Regions from separate parts of the Streptomyces sp. CA-251387 genome, predicted to be linked through region 2. Evidence: riboswitches for the same ligand, from Rfam matches in the RefSeq annotation. Region 2 holds a riboswitch; the other holds the start of a gene.
What was found. Region 2 has a riboswitch for glycine ahead of gcvP (aminomethyl-transferring glycine dehydrogenase). Riboswitches for the same ligand answer to the same signal wherever they lie in the genome.

Region 1: another riboswitch for glycine. It lies ahead of gcvT (glycine cleavage system aminomethyltransferase GcvT); the one in region 2 lies ahead of gcvP (aminomethyl-transferring glycine dehydrogenase).

The regions. Positions count from the first base shown of each region.
Region 1 covers NZ_JBNJMJ010000001.1:6,595,426-6,610,299, reverse strand. The annotation lists gene ACQEV2_RS29760 (ABC transporter permease) at 1-748, opposite strand, end outside; gene ACQEV2_RS29755 (enhanced serine sensitivity protein SseB C-terminal domain-containing protein) at 1,136-1,936, opposite strand; gene ACQEV2_RS29750 (enhanced serine sensitivity protein SseB) at 2,111-2,902, opposite strand; gene ACQEV2_RS29745 (AAA family ATPase) at 3,041-3,715, opposite strand; glycine riboswitch at 3,885-3,983, shown strand; gene gcvT (glycine cleavage system aminomethyltransferase GcvT) at 4,200-5,327, shown strand; gene gcvH (glycine cleavage system protein GcvH) at 5,470-5,847, shown strand; gene glyA (serine hydroxymethyltransferase) at 5,873-7,135, shown strand; gene ACQEV2_RS29725 (L-serine ammonia-lyase) at 7,229-8,596, shown strand; gene ACQEV2_RS29720 (glycoside hydrolase family 25 protein) at 8,691-9,248, shown strand; gene ACQEV2_RS29715 (MOSC domain-containing protein) at 9,901-10,443, shown strand; gene ACQEV2_RS29710 (EF-hand domain-containing protein) at 10,589-10,807, opposite strand; gene ACQEV2_RS29705 (MerR family transcriptional regulator) at 10,866-11,780, opposite strand; gene ACQEV2_RS29700 (ADP-ribosyltransferase) at 11,839-12,552, opposite strand; gene ACQEV2_RS29695 (YncE family protein) at 12,664-13,851, opposite strand; gene ACQEV2_RS29690 (ATP-binding protein) at 14,335-14,838, opposite strand.
Region 2 covers NZ_JBNJMJ010000001.1:1,471,238-1,486,111, reverse strand. The annotation lists rRNA gene ACQEV2_RS06490 (23S ribosomal RNA) at 1-1,258, shown strand, start outside; rRNA gene rrf (5S ribosomal RNA) at 1,328-1,443, shown strand; gene ACQEV2_RS06480 (CDP-alcohol phosphatidyltransferase family protein) at 1,553-2,185, shown strand; gene ACQEV2_RS06475 (sugar phosphate nucleotidyltransferase) at 2,277-4,772, shown strand; gene ACQEV2_RS06470 (DUF881 domain-containing protein) at 4,871-5,782, shown strand; gene ACQEV2_RS06465 (small basic family protein) at 5,779-6,111, shown strand; gene ACQEV2_RS06460 (DUF881 domain-containing protein) at 6,117-6,959, shown strand; gene ACQEV2_RS06455 (FHA domain-containing protein) at 7,390-7,923, shown strand; gene ftsR (transcriptional regulator FtsR) at 7,965-8,702, shown strand; gene ACQEV2_RS06445 (bifunctional nuclease family protein) at 8,788-9,261, shown strand; gene ACQEV2_RS06440 (MerR family transcriptional regulator) at 9,525-10,181, shown strand; gene ACQEV2_RS06435 (DNA polymerase IV) at 10,301-11,767, shown strand; gene ACQEV2_RS06430 (PRC-barrel domain-containing protein) at 12,383-12,790, opposite strand; glycine riboswitch at 12,905-13,000, shown strand; gene gcvP (aminomethyl-transferring glycine dehydrogenase) at 13,179-14,874, shown strand, end outside.

The sequences.
Region 1 (14,874 bases), 5.1 Mb from region 2:
GGTTGGGCAGCAGTTCCTTGAACAGGATGTAGAACCGCCCGGCGCCGAGCGATCGGGCCGCCTCGACGTACTCCCGCTCGCGCAGCGAGAGCGTCTGGCCGCGGACCACGCGTCCGATGTAGGGCCAGCCGAAGAAGCCGATGACCAGGATCATCACGAACAGGCGGACACCGGTGCCGGTCAGCCCGAGCATCTCGTTCGGCATGACCGAGACCAGCGCGATGATGAACAGCAGCTGCGGGAAGGCCAGCAGGCCGTCCATGACCCGGCTGATGACCGAGTCGACCCAGCCGCCGAAGAAGCCGGCCAGGACGCCCAGGACGGTGCCGATGACGACGGCGACCAGCGCGGACAGGAAGCCGACGAGGAGCGAGATCCGGGCGCCGTAGACGATGCGCGCGAAGATGTCGCGGCCGCTGACCGGCTCGACACCCAGCAGGTGCTCGCCGCTGATGCCGCCGAGCGACCCGGTCGGCGTGCCGAACAGCGGGTCGATCAGGTCCTCGTGGTGCGTCTCCGGGTCCTGGCCCACCAGGTTGGCGATCACCGGCGCGAGCAGGGCGACGGCGATGAGCACGAGCACCACGACACCGCCCGTGAGGGCGAGTTTGTCCCGCTTCAGCCGCTCCCAGGCGATCCGTCCCAGGGAGCGCCCCTGTACGGCCTTGGCGCCGGTGGTGGCGACCGCCGCCTCTTCGGCCGCGCTGGGGGCAGCTTCCGCGGTCGGCTCGTGCAGTGGTGCCGTCATCAGGCAGGGACCCCTCTTCGATTCAACCGGCGGTAGCCGGCCCGCGCTTGCCGCTGTGGCGGCGTGATCAGTCCGTTGTACTCGTTCCTCGCACAGAGGGGCGAGCACCCCTGGAGCGGGAGTCTTCAACGCTTCAGCGTTTTGTTGCCAGAGTTGGCGAGGAAAGGATGCGCAACCGTGATGCTGTCTGGGGGGTTCCGTTATCCGAACAGCAGGTAACGACCGTCGGACGCCCATCAGTTGGGGCGTATGAGGGCGGACCGGGACCTTCCGATCGCATCTACGCGCGGAGATCCGCCTGTGAAACCGAAGTCGATGGCCGTCTGGGCCTGCGACAGTGCGGGTGCAGACTGAACAGTAGGTTAGCCGGAGAACGATCAGCGCTGATCAGTAACGACCCTGCGCCGGAGGGTAACCGTAGCCCGCCGCCGGAGCCTGCGCGGGGGCGACGGCGTGGGCCTCGCGGTCGTAGAAGGGCCGGGCGCTCGCGCGCATCCACATGGCGACCGGGTCGTACTCGTCGGACATCGCCACGGTCGAGACGGGCAGCCCGTCCGGGACCGCGCCGATCGACTGCGACATCATCGAGCGCACCGAGTCCACGGCGGGCGGGCTGGTGTCGTACACGTCGAGCCCGATCGCGAGATAGGGCGCACCGAGCGCCGGCTGCACCCAGGCGCGGCGCAGGGAGCGGACGGCCGGGGTGCGGTGGGCGTTCTGCGCGAGCAGGGCGTAGAACTGCGGGATCTCGATGGCGGGCTCCGACAGGCGCAGCGGGCCGGCGGGCTGGCGGTCCAGGCCGGTGGCGATGCGGCGCAGGTCGAGCCAGGGGATGCCGACGCCCCCGCCGGGGGCGTGCGGGTTGAGCCAGAGGCCGTAGTGGTCCGGGTAGAGGGTGCGGGCGACGTCGACGCCGTCGACCACTTCGTAACTGCGGTTCCAGCCGCTGGCCGACAGTTCCTGGGCGGAAGTGACGCACGGGGCGTAGCCGTGGCCGTCGACCTCCATGTTTCCGTACTGGGCGTCCGGGGAGCCGGCCTGGCCGTGCCACAGCAGCATCCAGACCTGGCCGGCGGACGGGGTCGCGAGCGCGCGGAGGAGCGCCTCGTAGGCGTCGTAACGCCCCGGCGTCACCTGGCGCAGCATGTGCTCGACCTGTCCGGTCGCCGCGGTGCCGCTCGCGCTCACCTTTTACCGCCCTTTCGGGAAACAGCCGTTTTCGCAACCAGCTTAAGCGTTGAGAGCTCGGGACTTGATGTGGTCTGCGGGCCGCGGGCCCTGTGCGGCTTGCCGCGCGCACGCGGGGAGCCGCACATCGATGCAGCCCCGCGCCCCTGAAAGGGCGCTGCCCCTCAGGGACCCCTAGAAGTCCCGCTGGTAGAAGGGCCTCACCTTCGCGCGCATCCACTCGATCACCGGATCCTGGGCCACGTCCAGCAGGACCAAGTTGACCGGCCACTGGATCGGGACCTTGCCCAGGGCTCGGCCCAGGGCGTCCGTCGGAGCGGCGCGCAAGTCGCCCTCCCACTGGGAGAGTTCCACGCCTATGAACATCACGGGGGCGGCCGTCTCGATCGCTGCCAGGCAGCGGCGGGCCGTGAGGACGACGCCGGTTTCGGCGAACTCGGCCGACGCCGCCGCGAGGAAGTCGACCGGGTCGTCCTGCCAGTCGGGTTCGTAGAGCTTGACGCGGCCCCCGGAGGTGAGGCCGTCCAGCGGGGTGCGGCCCACGCGGCAGAGCTCGGCCACCGCCGCCGGGGGCAGGGGAACGCCGACCACGCCGTCCGGGTTGACGGCGATGCCCACCTGCGGGGGCAGGCCGCGGGCGAACTCCACGGCCGGGGCGACGGTGTACGACATGTGGGAGCCGACGACCTGGCGGAACTGCTCCTCGGAGCTGAAGACCGGGACGTATGCCTGCCCCTCGATCTCCATCGTGGGCAGGTCCAGCGGGCCGCTGTGCGGGCCGCCCCCGTTGGGCAGGGGCACCCAGACGAAGCTGCGGCCCAGCACCTCGATGATCCGGCCGCCCGCCGACGGCAGGCCGAGGGAGGCCGAGAGCACCTCCTCCAGCTCGTTGCCGGGCCAGCCGCCGTGCGGGTGGAGGTGTGTCTGTGCCGGGAAGTCCGCGGGGAGATCCGCTGGGAAGTCCATCTGTCTGACCGCCTGCTGTGAACCACGTCTGTGGCCCAAAAGGCTATCCGGTGTCGGGGCGGGGCAGGTCCAGAGTGGGGCAGGTCCAGTGTGGGGCAGGCCCAGAGTGGGGCAGGTCCGGGCAGGCCCTGGGGGACCTCAGCCCGTGAACCCGATCCGGCGCAGTACGTCCGCCGCCGACCGGTCGATCAGTACCGCCGAGCCGCAACCCTGGGGCAGGTCGCCCTTCTCCACGGAGTGGAGCAGGCGGGCGGCCGCTCTGCGGTGGCGCAGGAAGGCGTAGCGGGAGACGCCTCGGCCGCGCTCGCGCTGGCCTTCCAGGGCGGCGTCCGGAGCGACGTCCAGCAGGAGCAGGTGGAGGGTGCCGCCGCGGCGGCGGGCCTCGCGGGCCAGCCAGCCGCGCACCCAGGCCTGGGTCCCGCAGTCGTGCACGACGACGCCCTCGCCGGAGCGCAGGGCGCGGCGCAGTCCGGCGTAGTGCGCGAGGCGTACCAGAGGGCGGTAGACGCCGTAGGGGAGGAAGCCGGGCATGCGGGCGTCCCAGCGGTCCCGGGTGTCCTGGGAGTCGATGCGGATGCCCTTCACCGTCCGCTCCATCAGCGTGGACTTGCCGCTGCCGGGCAGGCCGGTGACCACGACGAGGTCCTTGGGGCCGAAGAGCAGGGCGTGCGGGCTGTGGCCGGAGCGCTCGCGCAGGTCGCGGACGACGGGTGCGGGACACGTGCCGCGGGCATCGGCGGCCGGGGCCGCGGGCTGCTTGGGCAGCGCGATGCCCGAGGTCGTGGCGTACGCCGTGGTGCGGTTCACCGTCATCGTCCTCCTCCGGGGTCAGGATTCCCCATCCCCACTGAGCGTAAAGAGAAGGTAATGGAGGATCTCTCGCGTTTTCGTTCGCTTCCCGCCACAAGCCGGTTACAGAGGTGGCCTGCCACAGACGAGCCCGGCATGCAATGATGTCCGCGCCAACTGCATACCGGCCGTTTGAATCCGCGCGGGAGAGTTCCCAGCAGTGCATCGCTGGGACGCCGAAGGAGCAAGTCCCTCCCTTGAATCTCTCAGGCCCCGTTACCGCGCGGGCGAGGCACATCTGAAAAGCGGGCCGTCCCTCTCTTCGAGACGTTCGAGTCTTCGAGCAGAGGCGTGGCTCCACCCAAGGTGCAAGCCGTGATCGTCCCCGTGGCGGTCGTGGCGAACCTCTCAGGTTCCGATGACAGATGGGGAGGAACGACCTCGCCCTCCCCACGCTCGAATTCGCTCGCGCGGGGGACCCCCATCGCCCCTGGGAGACGACCGACCGATGAGCAGTACCGAACCCACTGGACCGCGCCGCACCGCGCTCGATGCCCTGCATCGCTCGCTCGGCGCGACGATGACCGACTTCGCCGGCTGGGACATGCCGCTGCGCTACGGCTCCGAGCGCGACGAGCACAACGCCGTGCGCACCAAGGCCGGTCTGTTCGACCTCTCCCACATGGGCGAGATCACCGTCACCGGCCCGCAGGCGGCCGCCTTCCTGAACTACGCCCTGGTCGGCAACATCGCCTCCGTCGGCGTCGGCCGCGCCCGCTACACCATGATCTGCCGGGCCGACGGCGGCATCCTCGACGACCTGATCGTCTACCGGCTCGCCGAGACCGAGTACATGATCGTCGCCAACGCCTCCAACGCCCAGGTCGTGCTGGACGCGCTGACCGAGCGGGTCGCCGGCTTCGACGCCGAGGTACGTGACGACCGGGACGCGTACGCCCTGATCGCCGTCCAGGGTCCCGAGTCCCCGGGAATCCTGAAGTCACTCACCGACGCCGACCTCGACGGCCTGAAGTACTACGCCGGCCTGCCCGGCACCGTCGCCGGCGTCCCCGCCCTCATCGCCCGCACCGGCTACACCGGCGAGGACGGCTTCGAGCTGTTCGTGAAGCCGGAGCACGCCGTCGAGCTGTGGCAGGCCCTGACCAAGGCGGGCGAGGGCGTCGGCCTGGTCCCGTGCGGCCTGTCCTGCCGGGACACCCTGCGGCTGGAGGCGGGCATGCCGCTGTACGGCCACGAGCTGTCGACTTCCCTCACGCCCTTCGACGCCGGGCTCGGCCGGGTGGTGAAGTTCGAGAAGGAGGGCGACTTCGTCGGGCGCGAGGCGCTCGCCGAGGCCGCCGCCCGTGCCTCGGAGAACCCGCCGCGCGTCCTGGTCGGCCTGGTCGCCGAGGGGCGTCGCGTCCCGCGTGCCGGGTACCCGGTCGTCGCCGGCGGCGAGGTCATCGGCGAGGTCACCTCGGGTGCGCCCTCCCCCACGCTGGGCAAGCCGATCGCCATGGCGTACGTCGACGCGGCGCACTCGGCGCCGGGCACGGCCGGGGTCGGCGTGGACATCCGCGGCAGCCACGAGCCGTACGAGGTCGTGGCGCTGCCGTTCTACAAGCGGCAGAAGTAGCACCAGAAGCGGCAGAACCCGCGCCAGACGGAGAGACTGGCAGCGGCCCGTGCGTGACCCTGCGCACATTTCCGCTGCTCACGCACGTTTCCAGCTGTCCCCCATTCATCACCACTCCCGCGCGTACAGGAGAATTCAGGCCATGAGCAACCCCCAGCAGCTGCGCTACAGCAAGGAGCACGAGTGGCTGTCGACCGCCGAGGACGGCGTCGCGACGGTCGGCATCACCGAGTTCGCGGCCAACGCGCTCGGCGATGTCGTCTACGCCCAGCTCCCCGAGGTCGGCTCGACCGTGACCGCGGGTGACACCTGCGGCGAGCTGGAGTCGACCAAGTCGGTGTCCGACCTGTACTCCCCGGTCACCGGCGAGGTCGTCGAGGTCAACGAGGACGTGACGAACGACCCGTCGCTGGTGAACTCCGCCCCCTTCGAGGGCGGCTGGCTGTTCAAGGTACGCGTCACGGAGGAGCCGGCCGACCTGCTCTCCGCCGACGAGTACGACGCCCACACCGCCGGCTGAGGAGTCGTATCCCCCTATGTCTGACATGTCACTTCTGAACGCGCCCCTGCACGAGCTCGACCCGGCCATCGCCGCCGCGCTCGACGCCGAGCTGGAGCGTCAGCAGTCCACCCTGGAGATGATCGCCTCCGAGAACTTCGCGCCGCTCGCGGTGATGGAGGCGCAGGGGTCGGTGCTGACCAACAAGTACGCCGAGGGCTACCCGGGACGGCGCTACTACGGCGGCTGCGAGCACGTCGACGTCGCCGAGCAGATCGCCATCGACCGGATCAAGGAGCTGTTCGGCGCCGAGTACGCCAACGTCCAGCCCCACTCCGGCGCCTCCGCCAACCAGGCCGCCCTGTTCGCCCTGGCCCAGCCCGGCGACACGATCCTGGGGCTGGACCTCGCCCACGGCGGCCACCTCACCCACGGAATGCGGCTGAACTTCTCCGGCAAGCAGTTCAACGTGGTCGCGTACCACGTGGACGACGCCGGCCTGGTCGACATGGCCGAGGTCGAGCGGCTCGCCAAGGAGCACCGCCCGAAGGTGATCATCGCGGGCTGGTCGGCATACCCGCGCCAGCTCGACTTCGCCGAGTTCCGCCGGATCGCCGACGAGGTCGAGGCGTACCTGTGGGTGGACATGGCGCACTTCGCGGGCCTGGTGGCCGCGGGCCTGCACCCGAACCCCGTCGAGTACGCGGACGTCGTCACGTCCACCACCCACAAGACCCTCGGCGGGCCGCGCGGCGGCATCATCCTCGCGAAGAAGGACTTCGCGAAGAAGCTGAACTCCTCGGTCTTCCCGGGCTTCCAGGGCGGGCCGCTGGAGCATGTGATCGCGGCGAAGGCGGTCTCCTTCAAGGTCGCCGCGAGCGAGGAGTTCAAGGAGCGCCAGCGCCGCACGGTCGAGGGCGCGAAGATCCTCGCCGAGCGGCTGACGGCCGCGGACGCCCGTGAGGCGGGTGTCAACGTCCTGTCCGGCGGCACGGACGTCCACCTCATCCTGGTCGACCTGCGCGAGTCCGAGCTGGACGGCCAGCAGGCCGAGGACCGCCTCCACGAGGTCGGCATCACGGTCAACCGCAACGCCGTCCCGAACGACCCGCGCCCGCCGATGGTGACGTCCGGTCTGCGCATCGGCACGCCCGCCCTGGCCACCCGCGGCTTCACGGCCGAGGACTTCGCCGAGGTCGCGGACATCATCGCCGAGGCGCTCAAGCCGTCGTACGACGCGGAGGCGCTCAAGGCCCGGGTCAAGGCCCTGGCCGACAAGCACCCGCTGTACCCCGGTCTGAACAAGTAGTTCCTTTTTGTGGGGTGTCCCGCACACTGGTCAGTGAGCGAGCGGGGCACCCCGCAGAAACCCTTCTGCACCACCCCGTATTGAGGAGTCCCCGTGGCCATCTCGGTCTTCGACCTGTTCTCGATCGGCATCGGCCCGTCGAGCTCCCACACGGTCGGCCCGATGCGCGCGGCACGCATGTTCGCGCGACGCCTGCGCAACGAGGACCTGCTGTCCTCCGTGGCGTCCGTCCGCTCCGAGCTGTACGGCTCGCTCGGCGCGACCGGCCACGGCCACGGCACGCCCAAGGCGGTGCTGCTGGGCCTGGAGGGCGCCTCGCCGCGGACGGTGAACGTGGAGACGGCGGACCAGCGGGTGGAGGACATCAAGGCAGCGGGCCGGATCCGGCTGCTCGGCGAGCACGAGATCCCGTTCTCCTTCGACGACGACATGGTCCTGCACCGCCGCAAGGCGCTCCCGTACCACGCGAACGGCATGACCCTGTGGGCGTTCGACGCTTCCGGGGCCGAACTGCTGTCGAAGACGTACTACTCGGTGGGCGGCGGCTTCGTCGTCGACGAGGACGCGGTCGGCGCGGACCGCATCAAGCTCGACGACACGGTGCTGAAGTACTCCTTCCGCACGGGCGACGAACTGCTGCGCCTGACGAAGGAGACCGGCCTGTCGATCTCGTCACTGATGCTGGAGAACGAGCGGGCCTGGCGCACGGAGGAGGAGATCCGCGCGGGCCTGCTGGAGATCTGGCGGGTGATGCGGGAGTGCGTGTCGCGCGGCATGTCGCGGGAGGGCATCCTGCCGGGCGGCCTGAAGGTCCGCCGCCGTGCCGCGGTCTCCGCCCGCCAACTCCGGGCGGAGGGTGACCCCTTGGCGCACGCGATGGAGTGGATCACGCTCTACGCGATGGCGGTGAACGAGGAGAACGCCGCGGGCGGCCGGGTGGTGACGGCCCCGACGAACGGCGCGGCGGGCATCATCCCGGCAGTCCTGCACTACTACATGAACTTCGTGCCGGGCGCGGACGAGGACGGAGTGGTCCGCTTCCTGCTGGCCGCCGGCGCGATCGGCATGCTCTTCAAGGAGAACGCGTCCATCTCCGGCGCCGAGGTCGGCTGCCAGGGCGAGGTCGGCTCCGCCTGCTCGATGGCGGCGGGCGCGCTGGCGGAGGTGCTCGGCGGCTCCCCGGAGCAGGTCGAGAACGCCGCCGAGATCGGCATGGAGCACAACCTCGGGCTGACGTGCGACCCGGTCGGCGGCCTGGTCCAGATCCCGTGCATCGAGCGCAACGGGATGGCCGCGGTCAAGGCCGTCACGGCGGCGAAGATGGCGATGCGCGGGGACGGCTCGCACAAGGTGTCCCTGGACAAGGTCATCAAGACGATGAAGGACACCGGCGCCGACATGAGCGTGAAGTACAAGGAGACGGCGCGGGGCGGGCTGGCGGTCAACATCATCGAATGTTGACAATTCCACGTCACGGACGCGTCAGCCGTGCCACGGTGGGGCATACACCCATTCCAACCCCTGTCCCCCCACCGGCGTTTCAGGGAGTCCCCTCATGCTGCGCGGCATCGACGTAAGCGCGTACCAGTCGTCGACCTACGACACGGACGGCATCTCCTTCGTCTTCATCAAGGCGACGGAGGGCCGCTCCTACGTCAACCCGAAACTCGGCGCCCAGACCAAGCGCGCCCGCGACGCCGGCCTCGTCGTCGGCTTCTACCACTTCCTCTGGCCCGGCAACCTCTCGGCCCAGGCGGAGTACTTCGTCAGCAAGGCCCCCGAGAGAGCGGGCGACATCCTCGCCGTCGACTGGGAGACGACGAGCGCGGGGACGCATGCGAGCAACGCGGAGAAGGATCTGTTCATCCGAAAGGTGAAGGAGAAGCGACCGAACAATCCGGTCGTTCTGTATGCAAACAGACACTACTGGCTGAACGTCGACAGGACGTCATACGCCGGCGACGGTCTCTGGATCGCCGACTACGTGACCGCCGGCAAGCCCCGCATCAGGGCCAAGTGGCGCTTTCACCAGTACACGGACGACCCCCTGGACAAGAACGTCGCGGACTTCCCCAGCAAGGCCGCCCTGCGTGAATGGGCCGAGAACGCATGACGATCCAGTGGCCCGACGTAGCCAGTTCTGCCCTGAGTCGCCTGGCGGGCGGATCAGCGAGGTACCTGTTGAGCAGCTCGAAGGTGCGAAGCTCGGGCGGCAAAGAGCGCCCGACGCATTGAGCGGCGAGTACTCGGACGAAGGCTTGTGCTCACCGCATCCGCGACACTCGATGACCCCACGCTTGACCATCTCCTGAACGACGCCGCTGGCCCTCTTCGCCCGCAGCGGCGTGAGCGGTTGGCCTTTGCTCTGCCGTTGGTAGTGACCAGTACAGAACCCTCGGGAGTACATGGCCCTGGCGCATCCCTCGAAGGAACATGAGCGCCCCTCAGCCGTTGCGCGCTCTGGATTGATGGGCGCCAGCCCTCTCCCTCGTCGGTGCTGCATGTAGTGCGTCTTGCACAGACCCTTCGTCAGTGGGTACCTGTCGGACGACCGGCCGCACGCCCATCCGTCCCCATACGCCTCGCACACCTTCACCCAATCCCCCTGCTACAGAAATTCGTTGACCTACCATCCGATCAACGACGACGTCGAACACGCGTCACGCTTGCGCACATCAATGCGGTTATCAGGGGTGGCGTTGGGGCTCATATAGGCTCCACCTGCGGCGAAGCAATCGCCGTACGGAAGAGGGGAACTTCTCGGCATGGGTGGGACCGTCGCTGCGGTCAGCAGCAACAGCACGTACTCGTTCACCAAGCCCAACCGCGACAGCATCACGCTGATCGCCGGGCTCGGAGTGGAGGGTGATGTGCATGCGGGGGTGACCGTGAAGCATCGGTCTCGGGTGCAGCGGGATCCTTCGCAGCCCAATCTGCGGCAAGTGCATTTCATCCATGAGGAGTTGTTCGAGGAGGTGCGGGCGGCCGGCTTCGAGGTGGCCAGTGGGGAGCTCGGGGAGAACGTCACGACGCGCGGGATCGATCTGCTCGGCCTGCCGAAGGGGACCCGGCTGCGGCTCGGGGACGAGGCCGTCGTGGAGGTGACCGGGCTGCGCAATCCATGTGCGCAGATCGACGGGTTTCAGAAGGGGCTGCTCAAGCAGGTCGTCGGGCGGGACGGCGACGGGAGCGTGCGGTTCAAGGCGGGGATCATGAGTGTGGTCGTCGCGGGCGGTGTCGTGCGCCCCGGGGATCCGGTGGCGGTGGAGCTGCCGGACGGGCCCCACCTGCCCCTCGAGATCGTCTAGCGTCCGGCCATGCCGGCAAGCGCCTCGGCCTGCCGCCGGCCTTGGAGCGGCACGGCGGGCGCTGGGCGGTACTGATCCGGTCCCGAACATGACGAAGGGGCGCCCGTCGGCCGCGCAGGCCTGCCGGGCGTCCCTTTCGCGCAGGTCACTTGTTCAGGAAGGTCCAGAACTCGTCGAACGACAGGAGCTTGTCGCCGTCCAGGTCGCGGCTGTTGATGATCGCCTGGGCGACCGCCTCGGTCACGTTCCAGTCGCCCTCCTGGGCCAGGGCGGTCTTGAACTCGGCGGCCGTGATGGCACCGTCCCCGTCCGCATCGATGCGCTCGAACTGCTTGCGTGCTTCCTCGATGTCGATGTGCGCCACCGATCCGCCCCTTTTCTCGCGTGTGTCATGGTGTGCTGGCTTACTGCCGCAGGTCAGATTAACCGCCTGCCCGCGCCTCCAGTGCGGCGACCACCCAGGCGAACTCCGCGCGGTGGGCGGACGCGGGTCCATGGCCCTTCACCACGGCCAGCAGCTCGCGATAGCGGGAGACCTTGTCGTTCGCGCCGGCCCTCATGCGTTCGAGCACGGCCGCCGGGTCGGCGTCGCCGAGCAGCTCCCCCAGGATCCGCTCCGCCTCGGGCGACTGCGGTGCGATGTCCTGCTCCCTCGCCTCGGCCGCCAGCTTCACCAGCTTCCTGGCGAACCACATCGACGCCCCGGCGGGCGTCTCGGGCCCACGGCCGGCCGCGTTGAACTCGGCCACACTGCGCATGTGCGCCCGGAACTCCGGGTCCTGGAGCAGCTCGGCCAGCTCCACCCAGGCGTCCACCTGCTCCGATGTCGGCTCGTCGGGCAGGTCAACGGCCATCTCCCGCATCCGCGTGCGGATCACGGGATCCGCCGTGTGCAGTCCGTGGAACATCTCGTCCACGAACTCCTCCAGGATCCGCCTCCGCTCGGCCGCGGACAGCCGCGCGAGCTTGTTCATGAGCGTCATCTCCTCCGCGGTCGACCCGCGCCTCGCAACGGTCGACAGCACCGCACGCGTCACCTTCAGCGACCGGATCTGTGCCTCCAGCGCGGCGACGTGGGTGGCCGCGACCGACGCCACGTCCTTCTCTCCGCTGACGACCTTCCGTACGTCGTCCAGACCCAGACCCAGCTCGCGCAGCGTGCGGATCAGCTCCAGGCGGGCGGCGGACTCGGCGTCGTAGAGGCGGTAGCCGCCGGACGACCGTGTGACGGGGCGCAGGACGCCCTCGTCGGACCAGTAGCGGATGGTCCGGACGGTCAGTCCGGTGGCCCGGGCCAGCTCGCCGATGGTGAAGAGTCCGGTGCTGTCTTCGGTCATGCCTGCGAGTGTGGGCCCTCCAGTGGGTGGAGACTCAACAGGCGGCTCCGGCGGTCTCTCAGTGCCAGGCCTCGTAGTGCGGGTTGCTCTGGCAGCCGCTCATGATCTCGACCTTGGTCGTCTTGTTCACCGGGCAGACGCCGATGATGTACTTGCGGGCGATGCCGCCCGGGAAGGCGACCTCCACCTGGTCGGCCCATTGGTGGGTGTCGCCGATGGTCTTGTTGACGTCGATGCCGCCGGGGGCGTCGATGTAGTAGTTCCAGCCCGACTTCCACCACTTCTTGTACAGGTCGTGGTCGTACGTCGTGGACACGAACGGGGAGGGCTGGTTGACCAGGACGTACTGCTCCAGGTCGTACTGGCCGTTCATCACGTCCTTGGGCTTGAAGCCCTCCTGGAAGACGATCTCCGGGCCGCGGCCGTCGGCCCGGTAGAGCGTGCCGCAGGTGGTGCGCCACGCCGGGTCGGGGGTGATGCGGTCGACGTCGACGCGGCGGTCGGCGGCCGCCTTGATCTTGTCGTCGTACTGGACGGGACAGGCGGCCGGGGCGGGGGCGGCGGCCGGGACGGGGGCGGCGGCCTTGTTGACGGTCGCGGCAGCCGAGGCGGGGTGTGCGGCAGCCGAGGCGAGGTGTGCGGTGACCGAGGCGGGGAGCTCGGTCGCCGAGGTGCGGGCGGTCTCGGGAGCCGTGGCGGCCGTCGTCGCGAGGACGGCCGAGAGGGACAGGACGGCGGCAGCGGCCCGCCGCGGCAGGCGAGTTGTGATCATGGGAGTACCATTCCGGGCCCGCGGGGGTGGGCCGTGGAGCGTCACTCGTACGACGGCGTGTCCACTGACTGCCGGTCAACCGCCGTTCACCGCCGGTCAACTGACCGTCCGCTAGCGGAAGATGCCCGTGTGGCCCAGGGAGTAGCGGCCCGGCTGCGGGTAGACGGCCAGGCCGTGCGGGCCGCTGCCCACCGGGATGCGGGCGAGCTGTTCGCCGGTGCGGGTGTCGATGGCGTACACCTCGGCGTCGTAACGTCCCGACAGCCACAGCACCTTGCCGTCGGCGGAGACGCCGCCCATGTCGGGGCTGCCGCCGTCGGGGAGGTGCCACTTCTTGGTGAGCCTGTTCTTCCGGAAGTCGAAGACGGAGACGCTGCCTTCGCCGCGGTTGGAGACGTACATCTCGCGGGAGTCGCGGCTGACGTAGAGGCCGTGGCAGCCCTTGCCGGTGGGCAGGAGCGTGGGCTCGGTGAACTTGTCGCCGTCCAGGACCCACATGCCGTGGGCCATCATGTCGGCGATGTAGAACCGCTTGCCGTCCGGTGAGACCTTCACGTCCTGGGGCATCGCGCCGTCGAAGGGGAGTTTTTGCTGGCCCACGACCTTCATCCGCTCCGTGTCGACCTTCAGCAGTTCCCCGCTGAACTCGCAGGAGACGATGAAGTAGCGGCCGTCGAGGGAGAAGTCGGCGTGGTTGACGCCGTAGCAGCTGACCGGCTCGGTCCTGATCCGCTTCATGGTGTGGGGGTCGCGGAAGACGAGTTCACGGTCGAGGGAGGCCATGACGACGGCGTACTTGCCGTTGGGGGTGAAGTAGAGGTTGTAGGGGTCGTGCACCTCGACCGGCTTGCCCGCCTTGCCTGTCTTCGGGTCGATGGGGGTGAGGGTGTGGCCGCGGTTGTTGTTGACCCAGAGGGTCTTCAGGTCCCAGGACGGGACGACGTGCTGAGGCTGCCGTCCGACGGGGATGGTCTCGGTGATCTCGTACGTCTTCGGGTCGATGACGGAGACGGTGTCCGACTCGGTGTTGGGGACGTAGACGCGGGACGGGAAGTCCTTGACGACCGGGGAGAGCTTGCCCGGGCGGTCGGCGGCGTAGACGTCCTTCGGGTCGAGGACGGGGGGCATGCCGGGGAGGCCGTTGAGGGGCTTCTTCTTCGGTGGGGCGGGGATGGCGGCCTGGGTGGCGCCGCGGGACTCGACGGCCGCGCTGCTCCTGTCCTTGGCGGACTCCGTGCCGCAGGCGACGAGCGCGAGGAGGCCGAGGCCGGCGAGGAGGGTGCGGTGGATGAGGTTCATCGGCAGTTCTTCCGTGCGGCGGGGAGGGCGGCGGCTGGGCAGCAGGTCAAGGTCACCGGACTATTTAATGAGGATTGCGTCGAAAAACGCATGATTCACCCGATAAGCGGCTCGTCCGGGTCGCCCTCAGCAGTGTTCTTCGCCCCCGCCGCCCCTACCCGTCCCATCCTCCAGGGGCTCCGCCCCTTCGACCCCGGCCGCTGGGGGCTGCCGCCCCCAGACCCCCGCTTCGGCCCTGAAGGGGCCTCGTCCTCAAACGCCGGACGAGCTGGGTGACGCGACCCGGCGCCAGAGACCGACCGGAGACGGCATGAACGCCCCAGCGGACGGGTGGGGGCTCGGGATGGTTGGCGACTCGCCCTCAAACGCCTGACGAACTCGATGACGCGACCCGGCGCCAGAGACTGACCGGACGTGGCGTGAACGCCCCCAGCGGGCGGAGCGCCAGGGGGGTCGGGGTCGGGCTCTTGCGGACGGCGGGGGTTAGCGGTCCGCCACCCTCATCTCGAACCACGTCGTCTTCCCCCGCGGCAACAGGTCCACGCCCCAGCGGTCGGAGAGTTTGTCCACCAGGAACAGGCCCCGGCCGCTGACGTCCATCTCCTGGACCGGCATCAGGCAGGGCAGCCCACGGGACGGGTCACGGACCTCGATGCGGATCCAGCCTCGGCGGCGGCGCATGCGGAGGCCGAAGACGCGGGCGCCGGTGTGGCGGACGGCGTTGCCGACCAGTTCGGAGACGAGTAAGACCGCGTCCTCGGTCATCTTGGGGGTCAGCCCCCACTGGCGCAGGACCACGACCTGGGCCAGCCGGCGTGCGGTGGCGGCGGACTCGGGGCGGGAAGGGAGCGGAACCTCCGCCTCCGTGGGATTGCCGAACAACTCCAGCGCCTTCGAGGCAGCTTCGTCCTCGACCCCCGGCGACCAGCGCGCCGCAATCGCACGGCCGTGTCCCCGCGGCTGTTCGACACCCTCCAGCCCCGCCATGCCCCCATCATGGCCGCCGACAGCGCCCTCCGGGGC
Region 2 (14,874 bases):
GGTGAACTATGGTTAAGGAACTCGGCAAAATGCCCCCGTAACTTCGGGAGAAGGGGGGCCAGCTCTGGTGAGAGGACTTGCTCCTCGAGCTGGGGGTGGCCGCAGAGACCAGCGAGAAGCGACTGTTTACTAAAAACACAGGTCCGTGCGAAGCCGTAAGGCGATGTATACGGACTGACGCCTGCCCGGTGCTGGAACGTTAAGGGGACCGGTTAGCTCCATTTCGGTGGGGCGAAGCTGAGAACTTAAGCGCCAGTAAACGGCGGTGGTAACTATAACCATCCTAAGGTAGCGAAATTCCTTGTCGGGTAAGTTCCGACCTGCACGAATGGCGTAACGACTTCTCGACTGTCTCAACCATAGGCCCGGTGAAATTGCACTACGAGTAAAGATGCTCGTTTCGCGCAGCAGGACGGAAAGACCCCGGGACCTTTACTACAGTTTGATATTGGTGTTCGGTTCGGCTTGTGTAGGATAGCTGGGAGACTGTGAAGCTTGGACGCCAGTTCAGGTGGAGTCGTCGTTGAAATACCAGTCTGGTCGTGCTGGATGTCTAACCTGGGTCCGTGATCCGGATCAGGGACAGTGTCTGATGGGTAGTTTAACTGGGGCGGTTGCCTCCTAAAGGGTAACGGAGGCGCCCAAAGGTTCCCTCAGCCTGGTTGGCAATCAGGTGTTGAGTGTAAGTGCACAAGGGAGCTTGACTGTGAGACCGACGGGTCGAGCAGGGACGAAAGTCGGGACTAGTGATCCGGCGGTGGCTTGTGGAAGCGCCGTCGCTCAACGGATAAAAGGTACCCCGGGGATAACAGGCTGATCTTCCCCAAGAGTCCATATCGACGGGATGGTTTGGCACCTCGATGTCGGCTCGTCGCATCCTGGGGCTGGAGTCGGTCCCAAGGGTTGGGCTGTTCGCCCATTAAAGCGGTACGCGAGCTGGGTTTAGAACGTCGTGAGACAGTTCGGTCCCTATCCGCTGTGCGCGTAGGAGTCTTGAGAAGGGCTGTCCCTAGTACGAGAGGACCGGGACGGACGAACCTCTGGTGTGCCAGTTGTTCTGCCAAGGGCATGGCTGGTTGGCTACGTTCGGGAGGGATAACCGCTGAAAGCATCTAAGCGGGAAGCCTGCTTCGAGATGAGGACTCCCACCCACTTGATGGGGTAAGGCTCCCAGTAGACGACTGGGTTGATAGGCCGGATCTGGAAGCACGGTAACGTGTGGAGGTGACCGGTACTAATAGGCCGAGGGCTTGTCCATAGAGGCTCGCGTCCACTGTGTCAGTTCTGAGGCAACGACCGTGTTTTTTCCGGTCTAACTTCATAGTGTTTCGGTGGTCATAGCGTGAGGGAAACGCCCGGTTACATTCCGAACCCGGAAGCTAAGCCTTACAGCGCCGATGGTACTGCAGGGGGACCCTGTGGGAGAGTAGGACACCGCCGAACTCCTTTTAGAGCTCTGGCTCTTGGGCATGCAGCCCGAGGGCCAGAGCTTTTTTGCGTTGAGGTAGGGTCAGGGGGCATCGTAGGTACGTTTCCCACTGGAGGCCCCCGGGTGGAGGTCCAGGAGACCCGCGTCCAAACGGACCGAGTCCTCACCATCCCCAACATCCTCAGCATGTTGCGGCTCGTTGGCGTGCCGCTGTTCCTGTGGCTGATTCTCAGGCCCGAGTTCGGCGGCCCGAAGAGTGACGGCTGGGCGCTTCTGGTGCTGGCTCTGAGCGGCGTCAGCGACTACCTGGACGGCAAGCTCGCGCGGCGTTGGAACCAGATCAGCAGCCTTGGCCGGCTGCTCGATCCCGCCGCCGACCGGCTCTACATTCTCTCGACTTTGGTCGGTCTCACGTGGCGCGAGATTCTACCCATCTGGTTGACCGCTGTACTTTTGGCGCGAGAGCTGGTTCTGCTGGTGATGGTGGGCATCCTCAGACGTCATGGCTATCCGCCGCCGCAGGTGAACTTCCTCGGGAAGGCCGCCACGTTCAACTTGATGTATGCCTTCCCGCTGTTGCTGCTCAGTGACGGAAGTGGATGGATCCCGTCACTCGCTGCTATTTTCGGATGGGCGTTCGCCGGATGGGGTACGACGCTGTACTGGTGGGCAGGAGTCCTCTACGTGGTACAGGTCCGCCGCCTTGTCCGTGCGGACGCCATGGCCGATGGAACTCGCCGATTGAAGCGGGCGTAGCGGCTCGATGGCCCGCAGGGGAAAAGTGCGGGACAATCTGGACGGGTGAAGTCGGCTAGACCGTCGTCTCTTAGAGGAGGACGCTTCCGACATGAAGGCCGTCGTGATGGCCGGGGGCGAAGGCACGCGCCTGCGCCCCATGACCTCAAGCATGCCCAAGCCGCTCCTGCCGGTGGCCAACCGGCCGATCATGGAGCACGTTCTGCGGCTGCTCAAAAGGCATGGGCTGAATGAGACCGTCGTGACAGTTCAGTTCCTGGCCTCCCTGGTCAAGAACTACTTCGGTGACGGTGAAGAGCTCGGAATGGAGCTCAGCTATGCCAATGAGGAGAAGCCACTCGGTACCGCCGGAAGCGTCAAGAACGCCGAAGAGGCGTTGAAGGACGATGCCTTCCTGGTCATCTCCGGTGATGCCCTGACCGACTTCGACCTCACGGAGTTGATCAATTTCCACAAGGAAAAGGGTGCGCTCGTCACCGTCTGTCTGACACGTGTGCCCAATCCGCTGGAGTTCGGCATCACGATTGTCGACGAGGAGGGACGGGTCGAGCGCTTCCTCGAGAAGCCGACCTGGGGGCAGGTCTTCTCGGACACCGTGAACACCGGCATCTATGTCATGGAGCCCGAGGTCTTCGACTATGTCGATCCCGACGTTCCCGTGGACTGGTCCGGCGATGTCTTCCCGCAGTTGATGAAGGAGGGCAAGCCGATCTATGGGTATGTTGCGGAGGGGTATTGGGAGGACGTCGGCACTCACGAGAGCTATGTGAAGGCGCAGGCCGACGTCCTGGAGGGCAAGGTCGACGTCGAGATCGACGGCTTTGAGATCTCCCCGGGTGTATGGGTGGCGGAAGGCGCCGAGGTGCATCCCGACGCCGTTCTTCGTGGCCCCCTGTACATCGGTGACTACGCCAAGGTCGAGGCGGGGGCGGAAATCCGCGAGCACACCGTGGTCGGCTCGAACGTCGTAGTGAAGAGCGGGGCTTTCCTGCACAAGGCTGTTGTCCACGACAACGTGTACGTCGGACAGCACAGCAATCTGCGCGGTTGCGTCGTCGGAAAGAACACCGACATCATGCGTGCGGCCCGGATCGAGGACGGCGCGGTCATCGGTGACGAGTGCCTGATCGGTGAAGAATCGATCGTGCAGGGCAACGTGCGTGTCTATCCGTTCAAGACGATCGAGGCCGGCGCCTTCGTCAACACCTCGGTGATCTGGGAGTCGAGGGGCCAGGCGCATCTCTTCGGTGCGCGTGGCGTCTCCGGAATCCTGAACGTGGAGATCACGCCCGAGCTCGCTGTACGCCTCGCAGGCGCCTATGCGACGACCCTGAAGAAGGGGTCCACCGTCACCACGGCCCGCGACCACTCCCGTGGTGCCCGGGCACTGAAGCGAGCGGTCATCTCCGCGCTGCAGGCCAGCGCCATCGACGTACGAGACCTGGAGAACGTACCGCTGCCTGTGGCGCGACAGCAGACAGCGCGGGGTAGTGCCGGCGGGATCATGATCCGGACGACTCCCGGGGTGCCGGATTCCGTGGACATCATGTTCTTCGACGGGCAGGGGGCCGACCTGTCGCAGGCCAGCCAGCGGAAGCTGGACCGGGTCTTTGCGAGGCAGGAGTACCGGCGTGCGTTCCCAGGAGAGATCGGGGACCTGCACTTCCCGGCCAGCGTCTTCGACTCGTACACCGGGTCGTTGCTGCGGAACGTCGATACGACAGGGATCTCCGAGTCCGGGCTCAAGGTCGTTGTCGATGCGTCGAACGGCAGTGCGGGGCTCGTACTCCCCAGTCTGCTCGGCAAACTCGGGGTGGACTCGCTGACCATCAACCCCGGTCTCGACGAGTCCAGGCCCACGGAGTCGGCGGATACGCGGCGGTCCGGGCTGGTGCGGCTGGGAGAGATCGTGGCCTCCGCGCGAGCCGCGTTCGGAGTGAGGTTCGATCCGGTCGGTGAGCGGCTGTCGCTGGTCGACGAGAAGGGACGGATCGTCGAGGACGACCGGGCCCTGCTCGTCATGCTCGACCTGGTGGCCGCCGAGCGGCGCAGTGGGCGGGTCGCGCTGCCGGTGACCACCACGCGGATCGCCGAGCAGGTGGCGGCGTATCACGGGACACAGGTGGAGTGGACGACGACCTCGCCCGACGACCTGACGCGAGTCGGTCGTGACGACACGACGATCTTCGGTGGTGACGGTAAGGGCGGGTTCATCGTCCCCGAGTTCAGCAGTGTCTTTGACGGTACGGCGGCCTTCGTGCGGCTGATCGGGCTGGTGGCGCGGACACAGCTCACGCTCAGCCAGATCGACGCGCGGATTCCGCGGGCGCATGTCATCAAGCGGGACCTTGCGACTCCCTGGGCCGTGAAGGGGCTTGTGATGCGGCGAGTCGTCGAGGCGGCCGGAGATCGTTTTGTCGACACCACCGACGGCGTGCGGGTCGTGGAGACCGACGGCCGCTGGGTGATGGTGCTGCCGGATCCGGCCGAGGCGGTCACCCATCTGTGGGCCGAAGGGCCCGACGACGCGTCCGCGCAGGCACTCCTCGACGAGTGGTCGGCGGTCGTGGACAGCGCCGGCCGCTGAGGCAGGCACCACGCGCGCGTGCCGGACAGGAGTCCCCCAGGGGGCCTGTCCGGCACGCCGGTGGGGCCATTCGGAGGTGGCGGTCGCGACATGCGACGATGTGCGGCATGCCGCAGCCCCCCGTTCGGAGCACACCTACGCCCCCCTCGCGCCCGGACGCGTCCATGTCGCTGCTCACCAACGTCATGGATCACAGCCTCGACGACGGGTACGCCGAGGCCGCCGCCCGGAAGAAGGCCGCAGGCGACGGGGGCCTGCCCAAGACCCTCAGGGCGAAGCTTGGGCTCGCCGCCGGGCTGGTGCTCGCAGCGCTCGTGGTGACCGTGGGAGCCGCGCAGGCGCGGGTCGCGGCCCCCGTCATGGCCAAGGAGCGCGAGGAACTGGTCGACCGCATCGACCGGGAGACCGCGGCGGCGGACGATCTGGAGGAGACCGTCGACAAGCTGCGCGAGGACGTGAGCGCGCGGCAGCGTGAGGCGCTGAAGACGACCGGTGACAGTGATCAGGCGGAGTTGGTGGGCATCCTGGCGGGCGCCGTCGAGGTGCACGGGCCAGGCGTGAAGCTGGTCGTGAACGACGCGAAGGAAGCCTCCACGGGGGGTGACGGTGACCCGCGCGGAACGTCCGGGTTCTCGGACACCGGCCGCGTGCGCGACCGCGACATGCAGCGCGTGGTCAACGGGCTGTGGGAGTCGGGCGCCGAGGCCGTCTCCATCAACGGGCAGCGGCTGACGGCCCTGTCGGCGATCAGGGCCGCGGGTGACGCGATACTGGTCGACAACAAGCCGCTTGTGCCGCCGTACACGGTGCTCGCGGTGGGGGACGGGGAGCGGCTGAGCACCAGGTTCCAGGACAGCGCCGATGGGCTGTATCTGCACGCCCTGCAGGAGAACTTCGGGATCAGGACCAACATCTCCGTGCAGGAGGACCTCCGATTGCCCGCCGCACCGAGCGTGATCGTACGTACAGCACAGCCGAACACCGAGAAAACCGAGAAGGGCACATCGTGATCGCCGTACTGGGCCTCGTCGTAGGAGTCGTGGCCGGCCTTTTGGTCCGGCCTGAGGTTCCGGCGGTCGTCGAGCCTTACCTGCCGATCGCCGTCGTGGCGGCTCTCGACGCCGTCTTCGGAGGTCTGCGGGCCATGCTCGACGGCATCTTCGACGACAAGGTCTTCGTCGTGTCGTTTCTGTCCAATGTGGTCGTCGCCGCGCTGATCGTGTTCCTGGGCGACAAGTTGGGTGTGGGCGCCCAGCTGTCCACCGGTGTCGTCGTGGTCCTCGGCATCCGCATCTTCTCGAACGCCGCGGCGATTCGCCGGCACGTGTTCCGGGCGTGAGGGCGATGAGCAATCACGACGAGACGGCCGAGAACAGGCTGCGCAAGGAGCTGCCCGAAGAGGTCCCCGCCGGCGCGGACGGGGCCGTGGCGCCTTCGGGGGAGCAGGAGGCCGAGCGGACCGAGCTGACCGGGCGGCAGCGGCTGGTGAAGGGGCTGTGGCCGCCGAGGGTCACCCGGGCCCAACTCATCGTCGCGGTGCTGCTGTTCGGCCTCGGCTTCGGCCTCGCCGTCCAGGTCGCGTCGAACAGCGACGGGGACAGCGCGCTGCGGGGCGCACGTCAGGAAGATCTCGTTCGCATCCTCGATGAACTGGATGACCGTACTCAGCGTCTTGAGGACGAGAAGCAAGGTCTCGAGAAACAGCGCGACGAGCTGGAGAACAGCTCGAACCAGGCCGAGGAGGCCCGCAAGCAGACGGTCGAGAAGGAGAGACAACTCGGCATTCTGGCGGGCACGGTGGCCGCGCAGGGACCTGGCATCACGATGACCATCGACGACACGAAGGGGACGGTCGAGGCGGACATGCTGCTCGACGCGATCCAGGAGCTGCGCGCGGCCGGCGCGGAGGCGATCCAGGTGAACGGCGTACGCGTCGTCGCCGGCACCTATCTGACGGATTCCGGCAACAGCGTGAGCGTCGACGGGAACAAGATCAACGCCCCCTATCGTTTCAAGGTCATCGGCAAGCCGCAGGACCTCGAACCGGCGCTCAACATCCCTGGAGGCGTGGTGCAGACTCTCGAGAAGGAGCAGGCCACCGTGACCATCGAGCGGTCGGACAAGATCGTCGTGGACGCCTTGCGAGCGGCGAAGCGGCCTGACTACGCTCGGTCGTCCTCCCAGTGAACCGGCGGTGCATGGGGGACGTCCGGCGAGGGCATGAGGTTGCGGGGGGTCGGCGCACCGAATGGGTGGTGCGTGGTGGAAACTGTCTGGTGGAGACGGACGTTGTGAGGATGTCCGGGTCGGCCAGTAGGTTCAGTCAGGGTTCGTCCTGCCCCACGGGCGGGTCTGTTTCGGTCAAGGGGAATCGCCCGTGAAGTTGTTTGCGAAGTTGTTCGGCAAGAGCGCGCGAGAGGGCAGCGACAACGCGACCGCTCGTCACCGCGCGCAGGGGGACGACGAAGGTCAGCGCCCGCTGTTCAGGGACCAGGTGCCTGGGCCGGGCGGTGACATTTCCGGAGGTCAGGGCGCGCCGTCGGTTGACCCTGGCCAGTCCGGCGGCATAGGTTTCGGGCAACCGTCAACCTCAAGTACGGGTGGAGGGTTTTCCCCGATGTCGGCCCTGGTGTGTACGAGGTGCGGTAACCGCAACGCGGAGAACAGCCGCTTCTGTTCCAACTGCGGCGCTCCGCTGCGGGGCGGTGCGCCCGAGCGTCCGTCCGAGACCACCTCCACGATCTCCATCTCCGGCCTTGAGGCCTACGACTCCGAGGCCACGGGCCAGACGCCGATTCCGGCCCTGTCTCCCGAGGCGCAGGCGGCCGTCGACGCGCTGCCGCTGGGCTCCGCGCTGCTGGTGGTGCGCCGCGGTCCGAACTCGGGCAGCCGCTTCCTCCTGGACAGTGACCTGACCACGGCCGGGCGGCACCCGCAGAGTGACATCTTCCTGGACGACGTGACGGTCTCGCGTCGGCACGTGGAGTTCCGCCGCAGCCCGGACGGTTCGTTCACGGTGGCCGACGTCGGCAGCCTGAACGGCACGTACGTCAACCGCGAGCGGATCGACCAGGTCGCTCTGCACAACGGCGACGAGGTGCAGATCGGCAAGTACCGGCTGGTCTTCTACGCGAGCCAGCGGGGCTACTGACCCTCCCCCGGATGCCGTCCGGGGAGACCCAGGGAAGGTCCATGCTGAAAACACCGAGTGGCGGTGCCGGGCACGGCGCCGCCGCCACGGACAGTCGGCTGATGAGCATCGGCACGGTCCTGAACGTGCTGCGCGAGGAATTCCCTGACATCACCATCTCCAAGATCCGTTTCCTGGAGTCGGAGGGCCTCGTCGAGCCGCGGCGGACCCCGTCGGGGTACCGCAAGTTCAGCGCGCAGGACGTCGAGCGGCTCGGGCACGTACTGCGGATGCAGCGGGACCACTATCTGCCGCTCAAGGTCATCCGTGAGCACCTGGACGCCATGGAGCGCGGCGAGGCCGCGGCTCTGCCGACTCTGTGCCGCCAGCGTGCCGGCGAAACCGTCCTGGAGTCCGTTGAGGGGTCTCCGGCGGCCCGGATAGGCCGAGCCGAGCTGCTTGCCGCCGCCGGGGTCGGTGAGCGGGAACTCGAGGAATGGGAGTCGTACGGCCTGATCGGTCCGTTGCCGGACGGGGTGTACGACGCGGAGGCGGTCACCGTGGCCGCTCTCATCGCAGAGCTGGGGCGATTCGGGATCGAGCCAAGGCATCTGCGGGTGATGAAGGCCGCCGCCGACCGTGAGGCCGGGCTCGTGGACCAGGTCGTGGCGCCGCTCAGGCGGCACCGCAATCCGCAGACCAGGGCACACGCGGAGGCTCGTGCGAAGGAACTGGCGGGGCTCACGGTGAAGCTGCACGCCGCGCTCGTGCAGACCGCTCTCGGGGTGCGGCTGCCCTGAGCCGGGATGCCCGGGGGAGGCCGTATCAGCCGCCCGTTCTCTGCTCGACTACCCAAACGTCCCGAGCACGGCCTAGGGTTGCTGTGTGAACGAGCTCGATGTCGTAGGTGTCCGGGTCGAAATGCCCTCCAACCAACCGATCGTGCTCCTGCGTGAAGTGGGAGGCGACCGCTACCTCCCCATCTGGATCGGGCCGGGGGAGGCGACGGCGATCGCCTTCGCCCAGCAGGGCATGGCCCCCGCGCGACCGCTGACCCACGACCTGTTCAAGGACGTGCTGGAGGCCGTCGGCCAGGAGCTCACCGAAGTACGCATCACGGACCTGCGTGAGGGCGTCTTCTATGCCGAGCTGGTCTTCGCCAGCGGGGTCGAGGTGAGTGCCCGCCCGTCCGATGCCATAGCGCTGGCGCTGCGCACCGGAACGCCGATCTACGGCAGCGACGGAGTGCTCGACGACGCGGGCATCGCGATTCCGGACGAGCAGGAGGACGAGGTGGAGAAGTTCCGCGAGTTCCTCGACCAGATCTCGCCCGAGGACTTCGGCACCAGCAGTCAGTGAGGCGGCGTGGGCGGCTCGGCGGACTCGCGGTCCGTGACGGCACGGCCCACAGCCGGTTACGGCTCAAATGCCGGCATTTGCCAGCGGCGAGTAAGTGCGTCCCGAGGCCTGCTCCGAGGGCATTCGGCTAGCCTTTCCCCGCGGTGGGGTGCGGGAAACCACTCCTAGGGTGATTATCACTCGGCGTGCCGAGTGTGGCGATCGTTGACGCACCCCTGGTGACTGCCTACCGTCGAGAAGGCAGGTCAAGGACGGAGGTCGGCGTGAGCAGCAGCGGCGACGGTATGGCTGGGGGTGCCCCCGGACGCAGTCTTGGGGCGAGCAGTCCGTGCCCTCCCCCGAGCTCTCAGCTGCGTTCGGCCGATCACGCTGTGCAGCGACCGACGGCCGTGCCGAGCAGCGGCGGAGGGGCGGCGTCCATGGCATCCGAGCAGATCGGTTACCGCGGTCCGACGGCATGTGCGGCCGCCGGCATCACCTACCGGCAACTCGACTACTGGGCGCGTACCGGCCTCGTAGAGCCGAGCGTGCGGCCGGCGTACGGGTCGGGGACGCAGCGGTTGTACAGCTTCCGGGACGTCGTCGTCCTGAAGATCGTCAAGCGGTTCCTCGACACCGGTGTGTCGCTGCAGAACATTCGCACCGCCGTGCAGCATCTGCGGGAGCGGGGCTTTCGTGATCTGGAGCGCATGACGCTGATGAGCGACGGTGCGACGGTGTACGAGTGCACGTCGCCGGACGAGGTGCACGCGCTCCTCCAGGGTGGGCAGGGGATCTTCGGGATCGCCGTGGGTGTGGTGTGGCGGGACGTCGAGAGTGCGTTGTCGCAGCTGCACGGGGAGCGGATCGACACCGGCGAGACGCTGATCGGGCACAATCCGGCGGACGAGCTGGCTCGGCGGCGTAACCGGGCGGGCTGAGCCGCCTTCACAACCTGCGCCGAGGCGCCCCGCGGTGGCCGTCGGTGGCGAGGCTCGGCGGTCGGCGGATCAGTGGTCGTAGCAGGGCATTGTCAGTGGCGTGAGGCAGCATCGGAGATGTGAGGAACGCGCCTACGATCCTGCATCTCGACATGGATGCCTTCTACGCCTCGGTGGAGCAGGCATCCAAGCCGAGCCTGCGCGGGAAGGCCGTGATCGTGGGCGGGCTCGGGCCGCGGGGAGTCGTCGCCACCGCGTCCTACGAGGCCAGGGTGTTCGGGGTGCACTCGGCGATGCCCATGGCCCAGGCGCGTCGGCTGGCGCCGAACGCCGCGTATCTCGTGCCGCGCTTCGGGATCTACCGTGACATCAGCGAGCAGGTGATGGGGCTGCTGCGGGAGCTGTCGCCGTTGGTGGAGCCGCTGAGCCTGGACGAGGCCTTCGTGGATCTGGAGGCCGGGGGAGTGGCCTGGGACGCGGAGTCGGCGCGGCTGGTGGGGACGCAGCTGCGCGCCGACATACGGGCGGTCACCGGGCTTGCGGGGTCGGTGGGGCTGGCCGCGTCCAAGATGCTGGCGAAGATCGCCTCGGAGCAGGCCAAGCCGGACGGGCTGGTGCTGATCGAGCCGGGGACCGAGAGGGCGTTGCTCGGGCCGATGTCGGTGCGGACGTTGCCGGGGGTGGGGCCGGCGACGGGGGACCATCTGCGGCGGGCCGGGATCCACACGGTCGACGAGATCGCCGAGGCGGGTGAGGACGAGCTCGTTCGGCTGCTCGGCAAGGCGCATGGGCACGCCCTGTATGCCATGGCGCTGGCGCAGGACGAGCGGCCTGTGGTGGCCGAGCGGGAGGCCAAGTCGGTGTCGGTCGAGGACACGTATGACGTGGACATTCACGACCGGGTTCGGGTGGGCCTGGAGGTGCAGCGGCTCGCCGATCGCTGTGTGCGGCGGCTGCGGGGGGCGGGGTTGTCCGGGCGGACCATCGTGCTGAAGGTGCGGCGGTACGACTTCTCCACGCTGACGCGTTCCGAGACGCTGCGGGGGCCGACGGATGATCCGGCCGTGGTGCGGGAGGCGGCGGCGCGGCTGCTGGATGCCGTGGACACGACGGGGGGTGTGCGGCTGCTGGGGGTCGGGGTCAGTGGTCTGGCCGACTACACGCAGGAGGATCTGTTCGCGCAGGCGGCGGGGGAGCGGGTCGAGTACGCCGAGGAGGAGGGCGGACACGAGGAGGCTGCGGAGGAGCAGCGGGATGTGCCTGTCGAGCGGCGGTGGGTTGCGGGGCATGACGTGCGGCACGTCGAGTACGGGCACGGGTGGGTGCAGGGGAGCGGGCTGGGGCGGGTGACTGTGCGGTTCGAGACGCCCGGGTCGGGGCCGGGGCGGGTGCGGACGTTTCGGGTGGACGATCCGGGGTTGGAGGGGGCGGATCCGCTGCCGTTGGTGTCGAGGAGGCCTGGAGGGGCTGGGAGAGCTGGGGCTGGTGGGGGTGGTCGGGCTGGTGATGGGGCTTCGGATGCGGAAGTCGGGCCGGGGGAGGCGAAGAGTGGGGGATTGGGGGAGGCGCCTGCGGTGCCTGGGTAGGGCGGGGGTGTGCCGGGTTTGTTGCTCGCCCGGCGATGGGGTTGGCCCAGGTGGGTTCGCTCGAGTGTGCCAGCGGGGTGCCGCTGCGCCCCCCGGTGCCGCCCCAGCGGCACGACTGCCCGCAGCTATGTGGGAGAGGGGGTTCCGGGTGTGCTGGACTCCGGTGGTGTGACTGGCTGCTGCTGCGTGGGATGAGAAGCGCCGTGTGCCAGCTGGCGGCGCCTTGTGCCGCATCGGCCGCCGGGGTCGGGCGGGTGTCGGGGTCGGGCAGGTGGCAGAGTCGGGCGGGTGTCGGCTCGGGATGACGTCTGTCAGGTGGGTGGCGGCTTGGTGGCACGGCTGGCTGTAGCTGTTTGGGGTCGGCGGCGGGACGGGCGCAGCTCCGTGGGGGTGAAGTGGCTGGGTGTCGGCTTGGTGAAGCTGCGGCGTACGGCGGCGTTCCCTGCTGGGCGGGCGTTTGTCGTCGGGGTGGCAGGCCGCGGGGGCGTTGGCGTGGGACGTCGTCTGGTGGGTGAGTGTCTCGATCGTGCGGCTGGCCAGCGCCGGGGGGGGGTGGCTGGGAGTGGGAGTGGGAGTCCTGTGGGTTGGGGGAAGGACAGGCGGCGTTGATCGTGGTCAGCTGTGTGGATGCGGGGTCTTGGGGCCCTTGTCGTTCGGGGGCTCCGTGCCTGCCAGTTTGCCGAAGTCCCGGTCCGGGATTGGGGGTGGAGCGGCCACGTCCAGGCCGTAGTGGTGGTAGAGCTGGAGCTCCTGTTCGGGGGAGAGGTGGCGGCCGACGCCGAAGTCGGGTGCGTCCTTGATCAGGGCGCGGTCGAAGGGGACGCGGAGGCTGCCCTCCACCAGTTCGCTGGGCTCCAGGGGGACGAAGGCGTCCCGGGAGAAGAGACCGGTGCGTATCGCGGCCCATTCCGGCACTCCGGTCGCGTCGTCGAGGTAGACCTCGTCGATGGTGCCGATCTTGGTGCCGTTGCGGTCGAAGGCCTTGCGGCCGATCAGGTTGCGCGGATCGATGTCGGTCTGCACGGGCCCTCCACTTGGTCGCAACTCATCCGTTAGCACTACGAAAAGGCACATCCGGGTGGGCGGCCACTCGAAGAAGCGTGCGTTGACCCCGCTGGTAGGCTTGCTAGCGGCTGCTGACCCTGTGCGGGAGAGTCCTCCAGACACCATCGGAGGCGCCGAAGGAGCAAATCCTCCCCGGAATCTCTCAGGCCCACGTACCGCACGGACGAGGTCACTCTGGAAAGCAGGGCGGGTGTCGACGGCTTCCGCTCTCACCGACGGTGAAAGCCGGGAACCCTCATGGGTGACCCGGTGAAGCTCTCAGGTTGAGATGACAGAGGGGGAGGCCGTCCGGGTACCCGCGCCGTGGTGCCCCTCGAAGGTCGCGTCAGACCAGGAGGCCTCCGCAATGACCGCCCATCGCATTCCGCTCTCCGAGCTCGAACAGGGAATCCCTTTCGAGCAGCGTCATATTGGTCCCGATCTTGAGGCTCGGGCCAAGATGCTCGCCCAGGTCGGATACGGCTCGCTCGACGAGCTCACCGCCGCCGCGGTTCCGGATGTGATCAAGAACGCCGACTCGCTGGATCTGCCCGGGGCGCGTACCGAGGCCGAGGTGCTCGCTGAGCTGCGGTCGCTCGCCGACCGCAATCAGGTGCTGGACTCGATGATCGGGCTCGGGTACTACGGGACCTTCACGCCGCCGGTGATCCTGCGGAATGTCATGGAGAACCCTGCCTGGTACACCGCATACACGCCCTACCAGCCCGAGATCTCCCAGGGGCGGCTCGAGGCCCTGCTGAACTTCCAGACCATGGTCGCCGAGCTCACCGGGCTGCCGACCTCCGGTGCCTCGCTGCTCGACGAGGGGACGGCCGCGGCCGAGGCCATGGCCCTGTCCCGGCGCATGGGCCGGAACAAGAAGGGGCTGTTCCTGGTCGACGCGGATGTGCTGCCGCAGACCATCGCCGTGATCGAGACCCGGTCCGAGCCCACCGGTGTGGAGGTCGTGGTCGCCGACCTCAGTGACGGCATCCCGGCCGAGATCGCCGGGCGTGAGATCAACGGCGTGCTCCTCCAGTACCCGGGCGCCTCCGGTGTCGTACGGGACATCAAGCCCGTGATCGAGCAGGCGCACGAACTCGGTGCTCTCGTCACCGTCGCCGCCGATCTGCTCGCGCTCACGCTGCTGAAGTCGCCCGGGGAGCTCGGGGCGGACATCGCGGCCGGGACGACGCAGCGGTTCGGTGTGCCGATGGGCTTCGGCGGGCCGCACGCCGGCTACATGGCCGTACACGAGAAGTTCGCGCGCAGCCTGCCCGGGCGGCTTGTCGGGGTGTCCGTCGATGCCGACGGGAACAAGGCCTACCGGCTCGCCCTGCAGACGCGTGAGCAGCACATCCGGCGCGAGAAGGCGACCAGCAACATCTGCACCGCTCAGGTGCTGCTCGCCGTGATGGCGGGGATGTACGCCGTCTACCACGGGCCCGAGGGACTGAAGGGCATCGCCCGGCGGACCCATCGGTACGCCACGGTCCTGGCCGCGGGGCTCACGGCCGGCGGGGTCGAGGTCGTGCACGGTTCCTACTTCGACACGCTGACCGTACGAGTGCCGTCGAAGGCCGCCGAGGTCGTCGCCGCGGCCCGGCAGAACGGTGTCAACCTGCGGCTCGTCGACGCCGACCACGTGTCCGTCGCCTGCGACGAGACCACCACGCGGACCCAGCTGGGCGCTGTATGGACGGCCTTCGGGGTCGAGGGTGACATCGAGGCGCTGGACGCGCAGACCGAGGACACGCTCCCGGACGCGCTGCAGCGCACCGACGAGTACCTCACGCACCCCGTCTTCCACGAGTACCGCTCCGAGACGGCGATGCTGCGCTACCTGCGCAAGCTCGCGGACCGGGACTACGCGCTGGACCGCGGCATGATCCCGCTGGGCTCCTGCACGATGAAGCTCAACGCGACCACCGAGATGGAGCCGGTCACCTGGCCGGAGTTCGGGCAGTTGCACCCCTTCGCGCCCGCCGAGCAGGCGCAGGGCTATCTGACGCTCATCCGTGAGCTGGAGGAACGTCTCGCCGAGGTCACCGGCTACGACAAGG